DNA from 4 places in the Oceanobacter sp. 4_MG-2023 genome. Region 1 is predicted to be linked to each of the others. Evidence: predicted binding sites of a transcription regulator. Region 1 holds the regulator's gene; each other region holds the start of a gene.
The links. The regulator sigma-54, encoded in region 1, starts transcription at its own class of promoters, with help from an activator protein. The targets are predictions, from matches to a motif close to TGGCACNNNNNTTGCTNT.

Region 1 (4,685 bases):
TGGCTATCCGGGGAATACTGAAACTACTCGCATTGATATCGCTAGTGATTTGATTTTATAGGAAACTTTGATTGTTGGAGAAGGTGTTTTGGGGGATATGGCGGTCGTTGACCGCCGTTGTTGGAGACAAGAACAAGTCGGCTATCGAACGGCTGTCAGGTGTTTTTATTCACCCTCATCAAAGCGACGATTGATCAGGTCGCAGAGTGCGTCCAGTGCTGCCTGGGCATCCTGGCCCTCTGCTTCGATATAAAGATCGGTACCCTTGCTGGCGGCGAGCATCATTACGGCCATGATACTTTTGGCATCGACCATGCGGTTTGGATAACCCACCTTGATGGTTGCGCCGTAGCTGGCCGCGGTTGATACCAGTTTGGCGGCTGCCCGTGCGTGTAAACCCAGCTTGTTGATGATGGTGATTTGCGTGTTAACCATCCAGGCTCCCGAAACGATTGGATTGTGGGTAATAAGCATCAGTGGCTGTGATGGGCAGCAGACCTGAGCTCGCGGTGACGTACCTGTACATTGCCAAATTCTTGTTTGAAGGCTGCAGTCAGGCGTTCTGATAAATACACTGAGCGATGTTGACCGCCAGTGCAGCCAATGGCAATGGTCAGGTAGCTGCGGTTATTTTCGGCAAAACGGGGTAACCAGCGCAACAGGTAAGTACGGATGTCATCAAACAGTTCGGTGACTTCCGGCTGGCTGGATAAAAAATCGATAATCGCCTGATCCTGTCCGGTCAGAGGACGTAATTCATGTTGCCAGTAGGGGTTGGGCAGGTTGCGGACATCAAATACAAAATCGGCATCCAGAGGAATCCCCTGCTTGAAGCCAAAGGACTGGAACAGAATGGCCATATCCGGGGTGACTTTCTCGGCTACTCGCATCTTGATCAGGCTGCGCAGCTCATGGACTGACATGCGGGTGGTATCCAGCGTCAAGTCAGCCAGGTTGGCAACAGGTTCGAGCAATTCGGTTTCGCGCTCGATGGCTTCTGCCAATGAGATATTGTCATTGGTGAGGGGGTGTTTGCGACGGGTGGAGCTGAAGCGTTGTAGCAGGACTTCTTCGGTGGCATCCAGAAATACAATATCGACCTGGCGATACTGTCCGGGTAAGCAGGTCAGTACCTGGGTCAGCTGTTCCATGGCGTCGGGCAAATTACGCACATCGACACTGACAGCGACATTGGCGCGTTTTTCGGCGCTGTAGGGTAAATCCGCCAGTGCGGGCAACAGATCAACCGGCAGGTTGTCGATGCAATAAAAACCGAGATCTTCGAGCACGGCCAAAGCGCTGGACTTGCCTGAGCCAGAGCGGCCACTGATCACAACCAGGCGCATGATGCGGTCTCCGTATTGGTCTGGTTAGTGGTTGGCCAACGCTCGTTGGTACAGTTCCTGATCGCTGCTGGCACTACGCAATTGCTGACGGTAATCATTCTGACTGAAATTTTGCGCCAGTGTGGCGAGAATTTGCAGATGATCGTCCGTTGCTTCTTCAGGGACTAATAAAGCAAATACGAGGTCAACCGGTTGATGGTCAATGGCATCAAAATCGATGGCCTCTTGCAAGTGAAGTAACACGCCGACGGCTTGTTCGCATTGCCGTAAACGACAATGGGGGATTGCGATGCCTTCACCAATGCCAGTACTGCCCAGACGTTCACGTCCAAGCAGGCGTTCAAACACTTCGTCCGAACTGCTGCCGTCAACTTTTTCGGCAATCAGTCCGGCAAGAAACTCCAGCAATTTTTTTTTGCTGGTAATGGCGACGTCGGTACGGGTGCATTCTGGCAGTAGAATATCGGCAATCGCAATGCTCATAGGTCAACCTTGCCCGTGCTGTCGGGCAATCAGTTTTTCTTTGTGTTTCAGGAGTTGACGGTCCAGTTTGTCGGCCAGCAGATCAATGGCGGCATACATATCGTCGTGAGTTGAGGTGGCGTGAAAGTCAGCACCACTGGCATGCAGGGTGGCTTCTGCCTGTTGTCGGCCTTTTTCCAGGGTCAGTGTGATCTGGCCAGAAGTAATCGGGTCGACATGACGCTCAAGACGAACCAGTTTTTCCTTGACGTATGCTTCCATGGCTTCGGTCACTTCAACATGGTGTCCACTGATATTGATGCTCATAAACGGCTCCTTATCGCTCGCTTGTATCGAACAGAGATCGACGCTATCGATCAGATCAATTGTTTCCGCTCATTGGAAGGCGGAATCATCATGGCTTCACGGTATTTGGCCACCGTGCGGCGTGCAACCTGAATGCCCTTGTCGCCCAGCACAATGGCAATTTTGTTATCACTCAGGGGTTTACGCGGATTTTCTTCGCTGATCAGTTTTTTGATCATGGCGCGAATGGCGGTGGATGAACATTCGCCACCGGCGTCAGTACTGACGTGGCTGGAGAAGAAATACTTCAGCTCGAAAATACCACGAGGAGTGTGCATGAATTTTTGCGTAGTGACCCGTGAAATGGTTGATTCATGCATACCAACGGCATCGGCAATATCATGCAATACCAGAGGTTTCATGGCTTCTTCACCCTGTTCAAAGAAGTCGATTTGGTACTCGACAATTTTGGTGGCGACTTTCAGCAGGGTTTCGTTGCGGCTTTGCAGGCTTTTGATAAACCAGCGCGCTTCTTGCAAATGGTCTTTGAGGAAGGCGTTGTCGGCACTGCTGTCGGAACGTCGCACCAGTGAGGCGTAGTCGGAGTTGACGCGCAGCTTGGGGGCGATATCCGGGTTAAGCTCAACACGCCATTCATCACGGATATTACGAACAATCACGTCCGGTACGACGTATTCTGACTGCTCGGAGCTGATATCAGCGCCCGGCTTGGGGTTGAGTTCTTTAACCAGACGCAGGACGGCTTTGAGGTCTTCTTCCTTGAGCCGGGTTTTGCGCATCAGGGTGGGGTAATCTTTACTGCCCAGCAGGGCGATGTAGTCGCCGATCACCAATTTGGCTTCTGCCAGCCAGGGTGTTTCGGCAGGTAGCTGGTTGAGCTGAAGAATCAGGCATTCACGCAGGTCGCGGGCAAAAACACCGGCGGGGTCAAACTGTTGCAAGCGTTTGAGGACGGCCTGGATTTCATCTTCTTCAACACCCAGTTCCGGGTCAATTGAACCGAGTATGTCGTCGATGGTGGTGTGCAGATAGCCATCGTCATCAACCCCGTCGATCAGCATGGTGGCGATCTCGCGATCGGTGTCACTCATGGGAGTCAGGTTCAGCTGCCATTCAAGATGATCTTGCAGGTCGTCTGTGGTGGCATGACGGGAGTCATAATCAAAGTCGTCATCGCCAACCGGGCCAGAGCCTGAGGAAACCCCGGCCGTGGTCTGGAACGTATCATCCCAGTTGCTATCGACTGGCAGATCATCTGGCATCTTGTCATCAGACCATTGCTCACCCAGTTCCTGGGTGTCGGCATCGGTCGTGGCCGCTGTTGCGGTGACTTCCCTTTCCTGATCTGCATTGGTTTGCTGTGCATCCGGAAAGTCGTCGTGCTCGGACTCTTCGAATTCCAGCATGGGGTTGGAGTCCAGGGCTTCCTGGATTTCCTGTTGCAGATCGAGGGTAGACAATTGCAGCAGTCGAATTGCCTGTTGCAGCTGAGGGGTCATGGTCAGCTGCTGACCCATTTTTAACTGAAGCGATGCTTTCATACAGCGTTATTATTCATCGGTTGTCGGCATGGTCTGTGCATTATACGCCAGCCTGTGAGACAGGGAATGCTTTTCATGGTGGCGAATGAAACAGCGCTGGGCATCATAGCCCTGCAAGCCGATAAGATTCAAAGATGGAAGTCATGACCAAGGTAGATAGCCCGAACCTGTTCGTTGGCGAGTACATCATCAGCGCTGCCTTCGGCAATTATGTGTCCACCGCCTACGATATAGGCTTTTTCACAAATTGCGAGAGTTTCGCGGACGTTGTGGTCAGTAATCAGTACGCCGATGCCACGTGCCTTGAGTTGACGAATGATATCCATAATGTCAGCGACCGAGATCGGATCAACACCGGCAAAGGGTTCATCCAGCAAAATAAAGGAGGGTTCGGCGGCCAGGGCGCGGGCTATTTCGACCCGTCGTCGTTCGCCACCAGACAGGGCCATGCCGAGGCTGGTACGAATGTGCTGAATGTGAAATTCATCCAGTAGCTGTTCCAGCTGTTGCTGACGTTGGGGTTTGTTCAGGTCTGACCGGGTTTCCATGATGGCCATGATATTGTCTTCGACGCTGAGTTTGCGGAAGATCGACGCTTCTTGTGGCAAGTAGCCAATGCCTTTCTGGGCGCGGCCGTGCATGGGCAGATGGCTGATATCGTCGTCATCGATACTGACACGCCCCTTGTCGGCCTGTACCAAGTTGACAATCATATAGAAACAAGTGGTTTTACCTGCGCCGTTAGGGCCCAGCAAGCCGACAATCTGTCCGCTGCTGACCGCCAGGGAAACGTCCTTGACGACTTCGCGGCCGTTATAGCTTTTGGCTAGATGTTCAGCCTTGAGCGTTTTCATGGTTGTACGTCCGTGTTGGGCTGGGGTTGGATAATCACTTGAATACGCTGGTTGTCGTCAGCGCCGCCAGTGCCACTGCCGGATGTTTCTGAGCCACTGGCTGAGACGGTTTCCTGTTCAATGTCATAACGGATCAATTCGCCACTGAATAGGTT
Region 2 (4,685 bases), on a different contig from region 1:
CAATGATCATGCCTTCGTAGACTTCCAGGCTTGGGGCTACAAACAGGCGACCACGTTCTTGCAGGGTGAACAGGGCATAGCCCAGTACCTTGCCCGGTACCATGGAGACCAGTACGCCGTTGTGGCGAGTAGAACCCAGGCTGCTGAGCACAGGACCGTAGTGATCAAACACGTTGGTCAGGATGCCGGAGCCAGAGGTCATGGTCATGAACTGCGAACGGAAGCCGATCAGGCCCCGTGCTGGCATGATGAACTCAAGACGGGTGCGACCCTTGCCATCCGGTACCATATTGGTCATCTCGGCGCGACGGTTGCCCATCTCTTCCATGATGGAACCCTGGTGCTCGTCTTCAACGTCGATAACCACTTGTTCGTATGGTTCTTGCAGCTCGCCGTCGACGATTTTCTGGACCACTTCGGGCTTGCCGATGGCCATTTCGAAGCCTTCGCGACGCATGGTTTCAATCAGTACCGACAAATGCAGCTCGCCACGACCGGAAACCTTGAACTTCTCAGGGCTGTCGCCTGGCTCAACACGTAACGCCACGTTGTGGATCAGCTCTTTGTCGAGACGGTCCTTGATATTACGTGAAGTAACGTACTTGCCTTCTTTACCGGCGAACGGTGAGTCATTGACCTGGAAGGTCATGCTGACTGTTGGTTCGTCGACGGTCAGGGCAGGCAGGGCTTCAACATGACCGACCGCACACAGGGTATCGGAAATGTTCAGGCCTTCAATACCGGAAACACAGACGATGTCACCAGCGGAGGCTTCTTCAACGGCAACCCGGTTCAGACCGTGGAAACCTTTTACTTCCAGCAAGCGGCCCTTGCGGATCTTGCCTTCAGCAGAAATCAGCTGAATGTCAGTACCTGGCTTGAGCTTGCCGCGGGAGATACGGCCAACACCGATAACACCGACGAAGCTGTCGTAGTCCAGTGCCGAGATTTGCATCTGGAACGGGCCATCAAGATCGACAGGTGGCGGGGTTACATGGTCGACGATCATCTGGAATAGTGGCGTCATGTCTTCGGCCATATCATCCGGATCTGTACCGGCGATACCGTTCAGGGCGGAGGCGTAGATAACCGGGAAGTCGAGTTGTTCATCGGTGGCACCGAGACGGTCGAACAGATCAAAGATCTCGTCCATTACCCAGTCAGGGCGAGCGCCAGGGCGGTCGATCTTGTTGATCACCACGATAGGACGCAGACCACGCTCAAACGCTTTTTGGGTAACAAAACGGGTTTGTGGCATTGGGCCGTCGACGGCATCGACGAGCAGGCAGACGGAATCTACCATGGACATCACACGCTCAACCTCGCCACCGAAGTCGGCGTGTCCTGGTGTGTCGACGATGTTGATTCGGTAGTCGTTCCAGCGAATAGCAGTGTTTTTCGCCAGAATGGTAATACCGCGTTCTTTTTCCTGATCATTCGAGTCCATGACTCGCTCGCCACCTTGGTCTTTACGATCCAGGGTGCCGGATTGCTCCAGCAGTTTATCGACCAGGGTAGTTTTACCGTGGTCAACGTGAGCAATAATGGCGATGTTTCTGAGATTGTCGATCACAACAAAAGCCTTGGTTAAAGTTTGTGCAAAATTGGCGGCCGATTATACCTGACTTCGGATCGATGCGTGATGTCAATTTCATTATAAGAAAAGCGCTATTAATGTAGGCGTGGATATTGGAAACTGGTTGTATGAACCTCTAACGGGCACGCAGTCTGACTGGGGTCATATAAAATCAAGCAAAATGCACCAATATGGATCTATTTTGCTTGTCGGGCACCTGAAGTGTGCAAAAAAGACGATTGTGGGATCGGATATACCCTGAATACCGTGAGGTTTTTTGCATGCCTCTAAATGGCACGCGAATTGCTCCTTTTTCGGGCATGGTAGCAGGGGCTGGACCCCATTATCGGATATGAAACAGCATCTGGAGATAAGTAAATGTCAGAGAACACTCTGAATCTGATCAAAGAAAATGACGTTAAGTGGGTTGACCTGCGTTTTACCGATTCCAAAGGTAAAGAGCAGCATGTAACCATTCCTGCCAGCTATGTCGACGAAGAATTCTTCGAAAATGGCCAGATGTTTGATGGCTCATCCATCTCCGGCTGGAAAGGCATCAACGAATCCGACATGATCCTGATGCCGGATGACACCACGCCTTTCATGGACCCCTTCACTGAAGATGCAACGCTGGTTCTGCGTTGCGACATTATTGAGCCTAGCACCATGCAAGGCTATGAGCGCGATCCCCGTTCTGTGGCCAAGCGCGCTGAAGAATACCTGAAGTCTACTGGTCTGGGTGATACTGCCTTCTTTGGTCCAGAGCCAGAATTCTTCATGTTTGATGATGTTCGCTGGGGTCAGGACATGACCGGCAACTTCTACAAAATCAATTCTGACGAAGGTGCCTGGGCAACTGAAGCCGTTACCGAAGGCGGCAACCTGGGTCACCGTCCACGCGTCAAGGGCGGTTACTTCCCTGTTCCTCCAGTCGACAGCCACCACGACATCCGTGCTGCCATGTGTAACACCATGATGGCTATTGGTCTGGACGTTGAAGTACATCACCACGAAGTAGCAAACGCCGGCCAGAACGAAATCGGTGTTAAATTCAACACGCTGGTGAAAAAAGCCGACGAAGTGCAAATGATGAAATACATCGTGCACAACGTTGCCGCTGCTTATGGCAAAACAGCTACTTTCATGCCGAAGCCAATCGTTGGTGACAACGGTTCCGGTATGCACGTGCACCAGTCTTTCTGGAAAGATGGCGAAAACCAGTTTGCCGGTGACGTTTATGCAGGACTGAGCGAAACAGCTCTGTACTACATTGGCGGTATCATCAAGCACGCCAAAGCGTTGAACGCGTTCACCAACCCGTCAACCAACTCCTACAAGCGTCTGATTCCTGGATTCGAAGCCCCGGTCATGCTGGCATACTCTGCCCGTAACCGTTCTGCTTCTATCCGTATTCCTTACGTTGCGTCTCCTAAAGGCAAGCGTATCGAAGCCCGTTTCCCTGATCCGACTGCCAACCCATACCTGGCATTCGCAGCCATGCTGATGGCTGGCCTGGACGGCATCAAAAACAAACTGCACCCTGGCGATGCAGCAGACAAGGATCTGTACGACCTGCCTGCTGAAGAAGCCGCAGCTATCCCACAAGTGTGTGGCAGCCTGCGTGAAGCCCTGGACAGCCTGAAAGCTGACAGCGACTTCCTGACAGCTGGTGGTGTATTCACTGAAGATATGATCGAAGCTTACGTCGACCTGAAAATGGAAGATGTTTACCGCGTTGAACATACCACTCACCCGGTTGAGTTCGATATGTACTACTCCGTTTAATCTTCGGATGAACGGGTTGTCATAAGGAAAGGTCGCTTCGGCGGCCTTTTTTTGTGGCTTACTATTGTTGTTTGCAGCCGCCACCAAATAAAGATATGGCGCTATGGCTGCTGAGGACTATGGTGTTTGACGCAAGAGGATCGGCGTGGTGAAAACAACCAAAGAATTATGGAATTCATATCCGCTCCGGAATGCCCTGCCTGACTGGCGTATCCGTTGGCAGCCGTCGGCTCCTGAGGCATTGACACAGGCGTATCGGCAGTATTATCGGTTACCCGATGTTGAAGCCGGACAGCACCGCATGGGCAAGCTGGAAAGTGCCGGTTTTGATATTGCGCTGCAGTACTGGACTTGTCCTGACGCGGTGGCCAATCTTATTCTGGTGCACGGCTATTATGACCATGTCGGGCTGTATGGCAGCCTGATTGGGTTTTGCCGGGCCCAGCGCCTGAACCTGGTGGCATTCGACTTGCCGGGGCATGGCTTGTCGAGTGGTGAGGCAGCCAGAATCGACGATTTTGATCAGTATGAAACCGTGTTTGCCGATGTGTTCCAGCAGGCTGAACAGCAGCTGCCGGCGTTGCCTTGGCTGGCTGCCGGTCAGAGTACCGGGGGAGCGATTCTGGCCAGCTATCTGCTCAAGCGCCACCCGGTAGCCGGTCAGTCAGGGCCGTTGCTGGTCTGGCTGCTGGCCCCGTTGTTACGGCCAGCGGGATGGCGCAGCGGCCGCTGGATACATACGCTGGTACACCGTTTTGTCGCCCGGGTGCCGAGACGTTTTGTGCTGAACGGTAATAATCGGGTATTTGCTGAATTTGTTGCCAGTAGTGATCCCCTGCAATCCCGTTATTTGAGTGTCCATTGGGTGACGGCACTCAAGCGTTGGCTCGGCTGGATCGAGCGGCGATCACCGTTTGATTATCCGGTACGCATGATTCAGGGGACGGCGGATCAGACCGTTGACTGGCGTTACAATATTCCGGCCTATCAGCGGTTGTTCCCGGCGTTAATGTTGAGCCGCATCGTCGGTGCTCATCACCACCTGGTGAATGAATCTCCGGAACGATTGGGGAACGTATACGAGGTGATGCGGTCAGATTTGAGTGCTGTGTTGGCTGCTCAGGAGACGGCTTCCAAAACAGGGCAATGAGCTGCTCTTTTTTAAGAGTAGTGCCATAAAAAGAAGCAGGCTGGCGAAATATATCGGGGAACAGCCTGCCATACGAAGATTATCTGACGGATGATAGATCTGATTTTCGACCTCAAATGGTGCAATAACAGCTTTTCTTGCCTGGTGGGTCGGTCTTTCAGAAAATGAGCGCAC
Region 3 (4,685 bases), on a different contig from region 1:
CCGCGCCAGATAGCTTTTCTCAGACGACTCCCAAAGGCGGTGATCGCTGGTCAGCTGTTCCAGCGTCTGCTCTCTCAAGCGATAGATACGACTGTCACCAACATGGAACACATAGCCATCACACCCACGCAAAACCAGTGCGCTTAGCGTACAAACATAGCCCCGGTTGATATCAAACCGGAAATCACTGCGCTGGTTTTTTAAATACAGGCTGCCATTGATTGCCCGTATCACCTGTTCACCCGAATGTTGTGCCGTCCAGGCTTCCGAGGTTCGGTAATAGTCTTCCAGAAACGTATCAATGGCTGTTTGGCTGGCAATATGGCTGACGTTACTGCTGCTGATACCATCAGCAATAGCGGCGCTGACGCCCTTGAATGCCAACAGAGAAGGTGCCGGTGTCACCAGTCCCAGGCTGTCCTGGTTGCTGTTTTTAAGGCCTTTATCGGAATACTGGCCAGCAGCAATGCATAGGTCATGCGCCATGCATGGAGTCCTTTTTATATTAATGGGGACATATATGTCCCCATGAGTATTGCCACCTGATTAAAAGAGAGCCATTACCTCCCTTTTAATCAGAATAGACAATCCGTCGTGAATCAGGAAACCAGAGGACGTTTTGAACTTGTGCGTACGTGGGTGTAATACAACGGCAAACCAACAAACAGGAAGCCCCCAATCAGATTACCCATCACTGTCGGCAGTTCATTCCAGACCAGATATTGCCCGATGGTGAAATCACCACCCATGATCATGGAAAACGGGAACAAAAACATATTGACGATCGAGTGCTCAAAACCGAGGAAGAAAAACACCATGATCGGCATCCACATGGCGGCTATTTTGCCGGTGACAGACGTCGAAATCATCGCCCCCACAACCCCCATGGAAACCATCCAGTTACACAGCATGGCGCGGATAAAAATGGTAAACCAGCCGTCAACACCATGAGCGGCGTAACCCAGTGTACGGGACTCACCAATAGACGATACCTTGGCCGCCAGAGCACCACCGTCGGTGTTGTAGCCATACGTCAGAACAAAGGAAATCATAAAGGCGACAGCCAGCGCACCACCCAGGTTGCCCAGAAAGACCAAACCCCAGTTACGCAGCAATTGTTTGATATTGCAGCCGGGACGCTTGTCGATCAACGCCAGCGGAACCAGCGTGAAGACACCGGTCAGCAAGTCAAATTTCATCAGATAGAGCATGACAAAACCAACAGGAAACATGCTGGCACCCAGGAATGGAGAACCACTTTTCATCGCTACAGTAATGGCAAAAATGGCCGCCAGGGCAAGGGTTGCACCGGCCATAAAGGCGCGTATCAGAGTGTCCTTGGTGGACATGAAGATTTTCTCTTCACCGGCATCGACCATCTTGGTCACAAATTCGGAAGGCGCGAGATAGGACATATCAAATTCCTTGGGTTCGGTAGGTATTGCGTTACTGTCGATACCTAATGATTTGGTTCATGTGCCAAAGGGCGACCATGAAGACTCAGATCACGAAGTTGAGTAACTGCTGACGCTTGAACCTACCCGAATAAGGTGTTTTGACATGCTATGGAGCACGACGTGGCACCATCCGCTGGCAAAAAGTCAGGGAAGTACTCAACGTCGTTGTTTTCAGTGCTGTGCATCATCATTGACCCACAGTCTTGGGATCTCCAAGCATCTGGCGTGCCATTTATCATAAACTATTGATTTTGTTTGGTTTATTTAAAAAATCAGGCAAATAATACGTTCACACACCACTGGCAGTGCTATTTTTGGATTATTTCAGGGCTTGATTTCCCCCAGGCGCTCCATCTGTGTGCACCAGCAGAATATGCAACTGCTGCAGCCGTGACCACATGGAGTTTGGCCCGGCGGTTATGGCGTCCAGTGGTCTGACTCCTGGGTAGCCGTGCCATCAATCGGTTATCAGTCTGGCCAGGAAAGGAACAGCGCATATCCCGGTACTGCTGGTACTGCTACATGACCGGGTATTGATCGATGGCCCGGTATTGAGCTTGGTCTTGGTATAAAGAGTTTATTCCAGAGAAGTACTGTCGCCGTCGTTCAGTTGCAGCATGTCGGAGACGCTGATGATATTACGGACGATATCGATAATGCGCTTTTTGTTGTCCATGGCGGACTGGCGAATCTGGCGATACGCTTCTTCTTCGTTGATATTCTGATTTTGCATCAGCAAGCCTTTGGCCTTTTCGATCAGTTTGCGCTCATCCAGAGCCTGACGTGCCTGTCTTAATTCATCCCTCATGGCTTCCAGGTGTTCAGCCTGGCGCTGTACCAACTCGGATATTGAACTGGCCACGTTAGTATTAAATCCGGGCATCATGGTCAGTTTGACAGGGTCGTTAATGGAATCAGGAAAGGAAGACAACACCGATGTGGGTGGCTCATCGATATCTGTCAGTTCCCGAACATGATTGTCATGCAGCCGAAGATCCTCTTCTGCCTTGGCAATTTTTTGCTGGCAAAGGTGAAACAGATCCGCTTCCAGCTCCTTTTCAATCGCCCGCATATCATCAATCCGATGTGTCGACAGCTCGTACCATACTTCGCTGATTGCGGTTGGCAGGGTGTCGTTATGACTGAAGCGGGCAATCATATTACGCAACTTGTTGAATTCGATGGCAGCCTCACTGCTTTCTGCCTGCCGCCATTGATCAACCGGCATGGCCTTGGCCTGGCTGGAAAAGATATCAAAACAACGTTGCTGGGCATCCTGAAGCGTCTTGATATGTATCTGTTGTTTTTTGGTGAATTCTCCCATGGCAAAACCAATAACACCCAAGGCTCGCTCCTGACCGGAATATTCCTTGCCTTGCACAAAATTGAACATGGCCACCAGTGCATGGGTGATATCCGGGTCGCTGACACTGCCGGCGGCTTCGAACACCACACTCAGCAAACCGGAAATCGTACGGTTAAAGAGCCGGGTATTCTCATCCGCGGTGAGTTTTTGCGCATTAATCTGAAGCCGTAATGCGGGTAATTCATCCAGACAATGCAATACAAAGGACAAGGACCGGAACAGGCGGGCAGACGAGGGAGAATCACTATCCAGCTCCAGCAACGACAAGGCTTCCCGAAAAACACATTCTGCTTGTTTGGTGGCTTCCAGTTCATCGAGCCGTTGGCGGGCAAAACGTTGGCCATGGGATACCAGATAAATATTCGACAAGCCACGTTCACGTTGCAGCTCATGAATCAGATCCGTGACCCAGGTGACCAACCCGCTGCTCACCAATAATTGTTTCAGAGCACTGATCTCAGCACGTTTAGCCGCCAGCAGAAAGTCTTCACTCGTTAATGTCATCTGGAATCACTGTATGGTTTTGAGCTTGACCCGGAAGAATAACAAGGGCCGCCATGCTTCCACAGTGGTTTGTCCTGCCACCACCGGGAACGGATCGGGCTGGCTGACAAAGTGGCTTAACACTCCCCCGTCAATCCAGTACATCGCCGTTGGGTGCCAACATATCCAGCAATGGCAGGCCTTGCGCCTGTGCCAGCGAGCGGTCATTTACCCGACACAAAGACGCCAGCGGCAGGTGATTGGCGTCATGGCCAAACGGTTCTTCCAGCTGTTGCGCCAAGGCATCCAGACCAAAAAAGGTATACGCCACAATCACAATAAAGACCGGCATCATCCAGCCCAGACTGCCCACCAGCCCGAAAGGCAACAAGTAACAATACAGATACGCCGTCCGATGCGTCAGCAAGGAATAGGCAAAGGGCAACGGAGTGGATGCCAGCCGTTCACTCGCCGCCTGAATCGCCGCCAGACTGGATAAATGCTCATTCAGAATCCGTATACCCTGGGTATCCAGCTCATTGGCCGCATATGCCTGACGCAAGGTTTCTGCCATTGCCAGCCCCACACCATCGGCCACGTTACCCTTCTCCACAACCTGCGCCAGCCGCTCTGTCGACAAACGGGCCAGCACCCAGTCGGGAACTTCCTGTTGCAAAACAGCCACTGACAACGGCTGCTGACGCAGCTGCAGGCGCAAGGCATGATAAAACACGGAACACCAGGCCAATAGCTCCGCCCGCCGCTCGGATGGCAAGAGAATATGCGTTGAACGCGCCAACGAGCGCACTTCAGAAACCATTCGTCCCCATTGCCGGCGCCCTTCCCACCAGCGGTCATAACAGGCGTTATTACGAAACCCCAGAAACAGCGACAACGCTATCCCCAGCAAGGTAAACGGAGCCACCGAATAACGAGCCAGGTTGGCCCAGTGATCGGTATGAACCACCACCACAGCTGCCGCGAAGACCAACAACCCCAGTAAATGCCAGGCAATATTCGGCAAAATTGAACCACGCCAAACAAACAACAAGGCCAGTGCATGGGGACGTTCACGAACAATCATTCATTTTCTCCGAACCATCAAAAACAATCAGTTACAACACGCGGATTCCAGTTATTGCCCCTGCCCCTGCAACGTCGCCAACACACGGCGACTGCCGCCCTGGTGCCTGTGCTCGCCGAGGTAAATACCTTGCCAGATCCCCATGTTCAGCTCGCCCCCCGTAATGGGAATCGTCACGCTATGGCCCAATAAACTGGCCTTGATATGGGCGGGCAAATCATCACTGCCTTCCAGCGTATGACGGTAATAGGGTTCGTCTTCACGCACATTGCGATGAAACCAGGCTTCCATATCC
Region 4 (4,685 bases), on a different contig from region 1:
TGCGCCACCCGGTAATAATCCAGCGTTTGGCCAACAGCTAATACCGGTGGAATGACCCGGGCGCTGACAGCCCGTTGTGTTTCATCCAGCCCGGCAGCGGGCAAGGACTGAATCCGTACCATCACACAGGTCAGGTTGTCATCCGATCCGGCCTGCAAAGCCGCATCCAGCACGTCTCGACAAATATGCTCAATCTGATGCTGGCGCGTATCCGCTCCAACGCTCGCCATGGCTTGTTGCAGCTGCTCATGACTGACAAACCCGTGAACACCATCCGTGGTGAGCAATAATTGATCGCCAACCTGCAGATCACAGGTCAGATAGTCCACTTCCAGACGGGAGTCCATCCCTAACGCCCGGGACAAGGCCGAGCCACCCTGGCTATTGTGTACATGATCACGAGTGAGCGGTTCCAGCACCCCCTCTCGCCAGTGATAAATCCGGCTGTCGCCAACATGAAACAGGTGGGCCGTGCGGGATTTAAGCACCATGCCGCTAAAGGTCGTGACCAAACCATTGTGCCGGGCACTGGCCTGCTGGCCATGATGGAATAGCCAGGCATTCAGCGCCGACAGCACTCGGGCGGCAGCGGTTTTGACATCCCAGCTGTCGGGTGTGCTGTAATAATCCTGCAAAAAATGCGTCACGCTGGTGGCGCTGGCCTGCTGCGCGTTATCACTGCAGCTGACGCCATCAGCAATACAGACTCCGATGCCCTTGTACTTGACGGCTGACAAGGTCGGCTGATAAAGCGCAAACGCATCCTGGTTGAGCACCTTGGTACCAGCGGTGGTGACACCACCAAACTGGATGTCTAATGTGTTGCTACTCATAATGGCTCAGGTCCAGGATCGTTTTGATCAACATCAGTTCACACTGATCATTTCGACAGTGCCATCGTCGTTTACTTCCGCCATATGGCCCTTGGGTTCTTTCATTGCCAACAGAGCAATAAAACCCACCACCGCCGTGCCTGAAATCACCATAAAGAAAGTCGAGTATTCCACCAGCGACAAGATCGTCAGATAGGTAACCGCTCCAACGTTACCATACGCCCCTGTCATACCGGCAATCTGGCCGGTCAAACGACGCTTGATCAGCGGCACCACCGCAAACACAGCCCCTTCCCCCGATTGCACAAAGAAAGAACACACCATGGCTGCCACTACCGCCAACCAGACCGGCCATTCGCTATCCACCATTCCCATCACCAGATAGCCCACCGCCAGACCCGCGGTCAGAATCAACAAGGTCGGTTTACGGCCAAACTTGTCAGATAACCAGCCGCCTCCCGGGCGCGACATCAGATTCATAAAGGCATAGGCAGACGCCACCATACCGGCGATCACCGGCGACAGATCAAAGGTTTCGGCAAAAAACAGCGGCAACATGGACACCACCGCCAGCTCGGAACCAAACGTGGCGAAGTAGAGAATATTCAATACCGCCACCTGCCTGAACTCATACCGATGCATCTCAGGCACGGCTTCGCTAAAGACGGTTTTGTTCACTTTCCAGACGTGTGATACCTCATAGGCGTACAGCAGCACCAAACCGATATAACACATCAGCGCCGTGGTCTCGGACAACATGCTCACTCCGGCAGGCGATAACTTCCAGGCCAGCAGCGCCATGGCGGCATACATCGGCACTTTCATGATCAGCAACAAGAAGAAATCTCCCTGGCTGGTCACTTCCATTGCTCCCATGTGTTTGGGTTTGAAATAGGTCGCGCCCTTGGGGGTATCGGTAATGTTCTGGTAATACACCACGCTGAACAACAGACTGATCAGCCCTGTCAGACCAATCGCATACCGCCAGCCATCATCTCCGCCAAACCACAGCGCAATCACCGGCAAACAAAAGGCCGCGGCGGCAGAACCAAAGTTGCCCCAGCCACCATAAACACCTTCGGCAGTGCCCAGCTCATTCGCCGGAAACCATTCACTGACAATACGAATCCCAATCACAAAACCGGCACCGATAAAGCCCATTAAAAAACGGGCAATGGCGGCTTGTGTAAAGTCCTCAGCCAGGGCAAACATAAAACAGGGGATCGAACACACCGCCAACAAGGCGGAATACACAATACGAGGGCCAAAGCGGTCGGTCAGCATGCCAATAATGACCCGCGCCGGTATGGTCAGCGCGACGTTCAGGATCAACAAGGTTTTGATTTCAGAAGGCTGCAATCCCAGGCTGGCAGCCATGGCCTGCAACATCGGGGCGTGGTTAAACCACACCAGAAAAGTGATAAAAAATGCCATCCAACTGAGGTGGAGGACTTTCATCTTGCCGGTAAACGACAACAGATTAAAACGTTCGGCGCTCATAACATGCTCTCTGATCCATAATACATACAGTAGCTCACGCCCCACGACGGCAAAGATAACCGGCACGGCAATACAACGAATTCAAAAAGACAGGAGAAACAAACAGAGGGAGTTATTGCACCGGAGCGGTAGCAGAACAGGCACCGTGTATAAGTTATCGAGACCTCATACAGACCACGCAACAGCAGTTACTTTCCCAGCGATAACGACAGCCGGTGGCTCTCGATCTCTGATCAGTTTTTTTGAATGCGCCGTTGCGTAAGTGTCAGATCACAACGCTGCGAATCTGACGAATAGCCAATAACAAAGCAGGAAGAATGCCAATGATCATTGCCGATGCATCGGACCCGACAAAAATCAGCCCCCGGTTCCATCGTCTCCACCGTCAATAGGCATGACCTCTGCCTGAGCGTTGACCTTGGCAGCGGTCTTTTTTGTTGCATCAGTGCCCCAATCGCGGCTGTTTATACTTGCCAACACCTTTTTATCGCACCGATTTCAGGCAAAAAACCACAACAAGTTCTATTTGAGTGCGAAATCATTCTTTGCCACATCAGGCTACTGATACCTTTCTTACTGTCATAGCTGATTATTTTGCTGCCCAGAAAGACCACCTCACAACAGATACCCCCATGTTGAGTAGATCGGCAGGCTCCATACCGAGACCGATATCCACCCGCTCTGGCATAAAATCTGCTTTGATTCCACCACGTCGACGCCGCAGGTAACCTCCTGACCGATCAAAGAAGATCACGGCACACAACATCGACACACATATTCCCTATAGCAAAGGCGCTCCCAGGTTGACTGGTGAGCGCCTTTTTTTATGCGAAAAAAATGATATGAACAGCAACAGTCTCGTTATTATTGGTAACGGCATGGCCGCCAACCGGGTTCTGGAAGAACTGGGCACCGACCACCCGTTCGATACCATCCACGTACTCAGTGATGAGCATCTATGCCATTACAATCGCATCATGCTGTCACCCTTGCTGGCCAACGAAACCACCCTGGCAGCGATTACTCCCCACGATGCCAGCTGGTATCAGCAGCGCGGTATTCATGTGCACCTGAATACCGCGGTTGAGCACATCGACACCAAGTTACAGCGCGTTACCACCAGCACTCACAACACCCTGGATTATCAGGCGCTGCTGATTGCCACCGGCTCCCGCTCCGCCATTCCCAGCATGCCAGGAACCGACGGCGACCAGCCCGACAACGTACTCGGCTTTCGTACCATGACGGATGTCGATGCCATGCTGGCAGCACTGCCGACCCTCAAACACGCCACCGTCATTGGAGCCGGTTTGCTCGGTGTTGAAGCCGCAGTTGGGCTCAAGGCCCAGGGCGTAGAGGTAACACTGATGCACCGCAACCCGGTGCTGATGAACCGCCAGCTGGATGCCACCGCCGCCACGATCTTGCAAGAGGAGCTGACCCAACGGGGCATCGATGTACGCACCGGCGTCTCACCACAATCCCTGAGCCTGAACGCCAACCGCGCCACAGCCGTGCACTACCGGCTGCGCAACCAGCCAGACACCGACACCACAACCATCCGACTCGACACCGACCTGGTCGTATTTGCCACCGGTATTTTACCCAACCGGGAACTTGCCGCCGCCGCCGGGATAACCACCCGCCGTGGTATCTGCGTCAACTCGCATATGCAAACCTCAGACAGCCATATTTATGCACTGGGCGAATGTTGTGAATTTGAAGGACAAACCTACGGCCTGGTCGCCCCCATCTGGGAACAGGCCAAAATCGTCGCGGCAGGACTGGCTGCCATCCCCCCTCTGGCATCTCCCTTACCCCGTTACGCCGAACAGCAGCATCTGACCAAACTCAAGGTCTCAGGGGTTGATATTCACAGCATGGGGCAATTTGAAGCCACAGGGCACGATCAGGTTATCCAGCTACAAGACCTGACATCCGGTGTGTATAAAAAACTGGTGATTCAGCAGCAGCGTATTGTCGGCGTGTTGTGCGTCGGCGATGTACTGGATTCCAACTGGTATTTTGACCTGCTTAGCCAGCAGGTTGATATCCGTGCCATCCGCGCCAACCTGATATTGGGCAAAGGATATTGCGATAACAACGCCGCCGGTTTGCAACACAGGGTTGATGCGTAGGGGCTGGCTTCGCTCATAGCCATTACTCGCCGTTGCCGACAGCCATGGCGAGCGTACCGCTTTATATGCGAATCCAGAATCCATGCGCTTTCACACGTCTTGCAGATCTCGACAGGTTGCCCTGCCTCTCTCACTGAAAAAGCCATATCAACGGTACGGATAGCGTTGGCTGACTACGCGGATAGTCGCTACCGGCCCATCCGCTTGTAATGAC

Region 2: glnA (glutamate--ammonia ligase) is a predicted target of sigma-54. The motif match lies at 1,869-1,886, and genes of this name have one in related genera.
Region 3: Q8W24_RS06550 (formate/nitrite transporter family protein) is a predicted target of sigma-54. The motif match lies at 1,671-1,688, and genes of this name have one in related genera.
Region 4: Q8W24_RS15120 (NarK family nitrate/nitrite MFS transporter) is a predicted target of sigma-54. The motif match lies at 2,515-2,532, and genes of this name have one in related genera.

What each region holds. Positions count from the first base shown of each region.
Region 1 is NZ_JAUYVV010000010.1:77,044-81,728, reverse strand. It holds gene Q8W24_RS09305 (HPr family phosphocarrier protein) at 166-435, opposite strand; gene rapZ (RNase adapter RapZ) at 474-1,346, opposite strand; gene ptsN (PTS IIA-like nitrogen regulatory protein PtsN) at 1,371-1,829, opposite strand; gene hpf (ribosome hibernation-promoting factor, HPF/YfiA family) at 1,833-2,135, opposite strand; gene Q8W24_RS09285 (RNA polymerase factor sigma-54) at 2,186-3,676, opposite strand; gene lptB (LPS export ABC transporter ATP-binding protein) at 3,805-4,530, opposite strand; gene lptA (lipopolysaccharide transport periplasmic protein LptA) at 4,527-4,685, opposite strand, start outside.
Region 2 is NZ_JAUYVV010000003.1:195,108-199,792, forward strand. It holds gene typA (translational GTPase TypA) at 1-1,573, opposite strand, end outside; gene glnA (glutamate--ammonia ligase) at 1,955-3,361, shown strand; gene Q8W24_RS04045 (alpha/beta hydrolase) at 3,510-4,511, shown strand.
Region 3 is NZ_JAUYVV010000006.1:120,300-124,984, forward strand. It holds gene Q8W24_RS06545 (bifunctional protein-serine/threonine kinase/phosphatase) at 1-486, opposite strand, end outside; gene Q8W24_RS06550 (formate/nitrite transporter family protein) at 600-1,415, opposite strand; gene Q8W24_RS06555 (nitrate regulatory protein) at 2,035-3,327, opposite strand; gene Q8W24_RS06560 (bestrophin family protein) at 3,458-4,390, opposite strand; gene Q8W24_RS06565 (secondary thiamine-phosphate synthase enzyme YjbQ) at 4,442-4,685, opposite strand, start outside.
Region 4 is NZ_JAUYVV010000028.1:7,490-12,174, forward strand. It holds gene Q8W24_RS15115 (bifunctional protein-serine/threonine kinase/phosphatase) at 1-833, opposite strand, end outside; gene Q8W24_RS15120 (NarK family nitrate/nitrite MFS transporter) at 867-2,333, opposite strand; gene Q8W24_RS15125 (NAD(P)/FAD-dependent oxidoreductase) at 3,176-4,471, shown strand.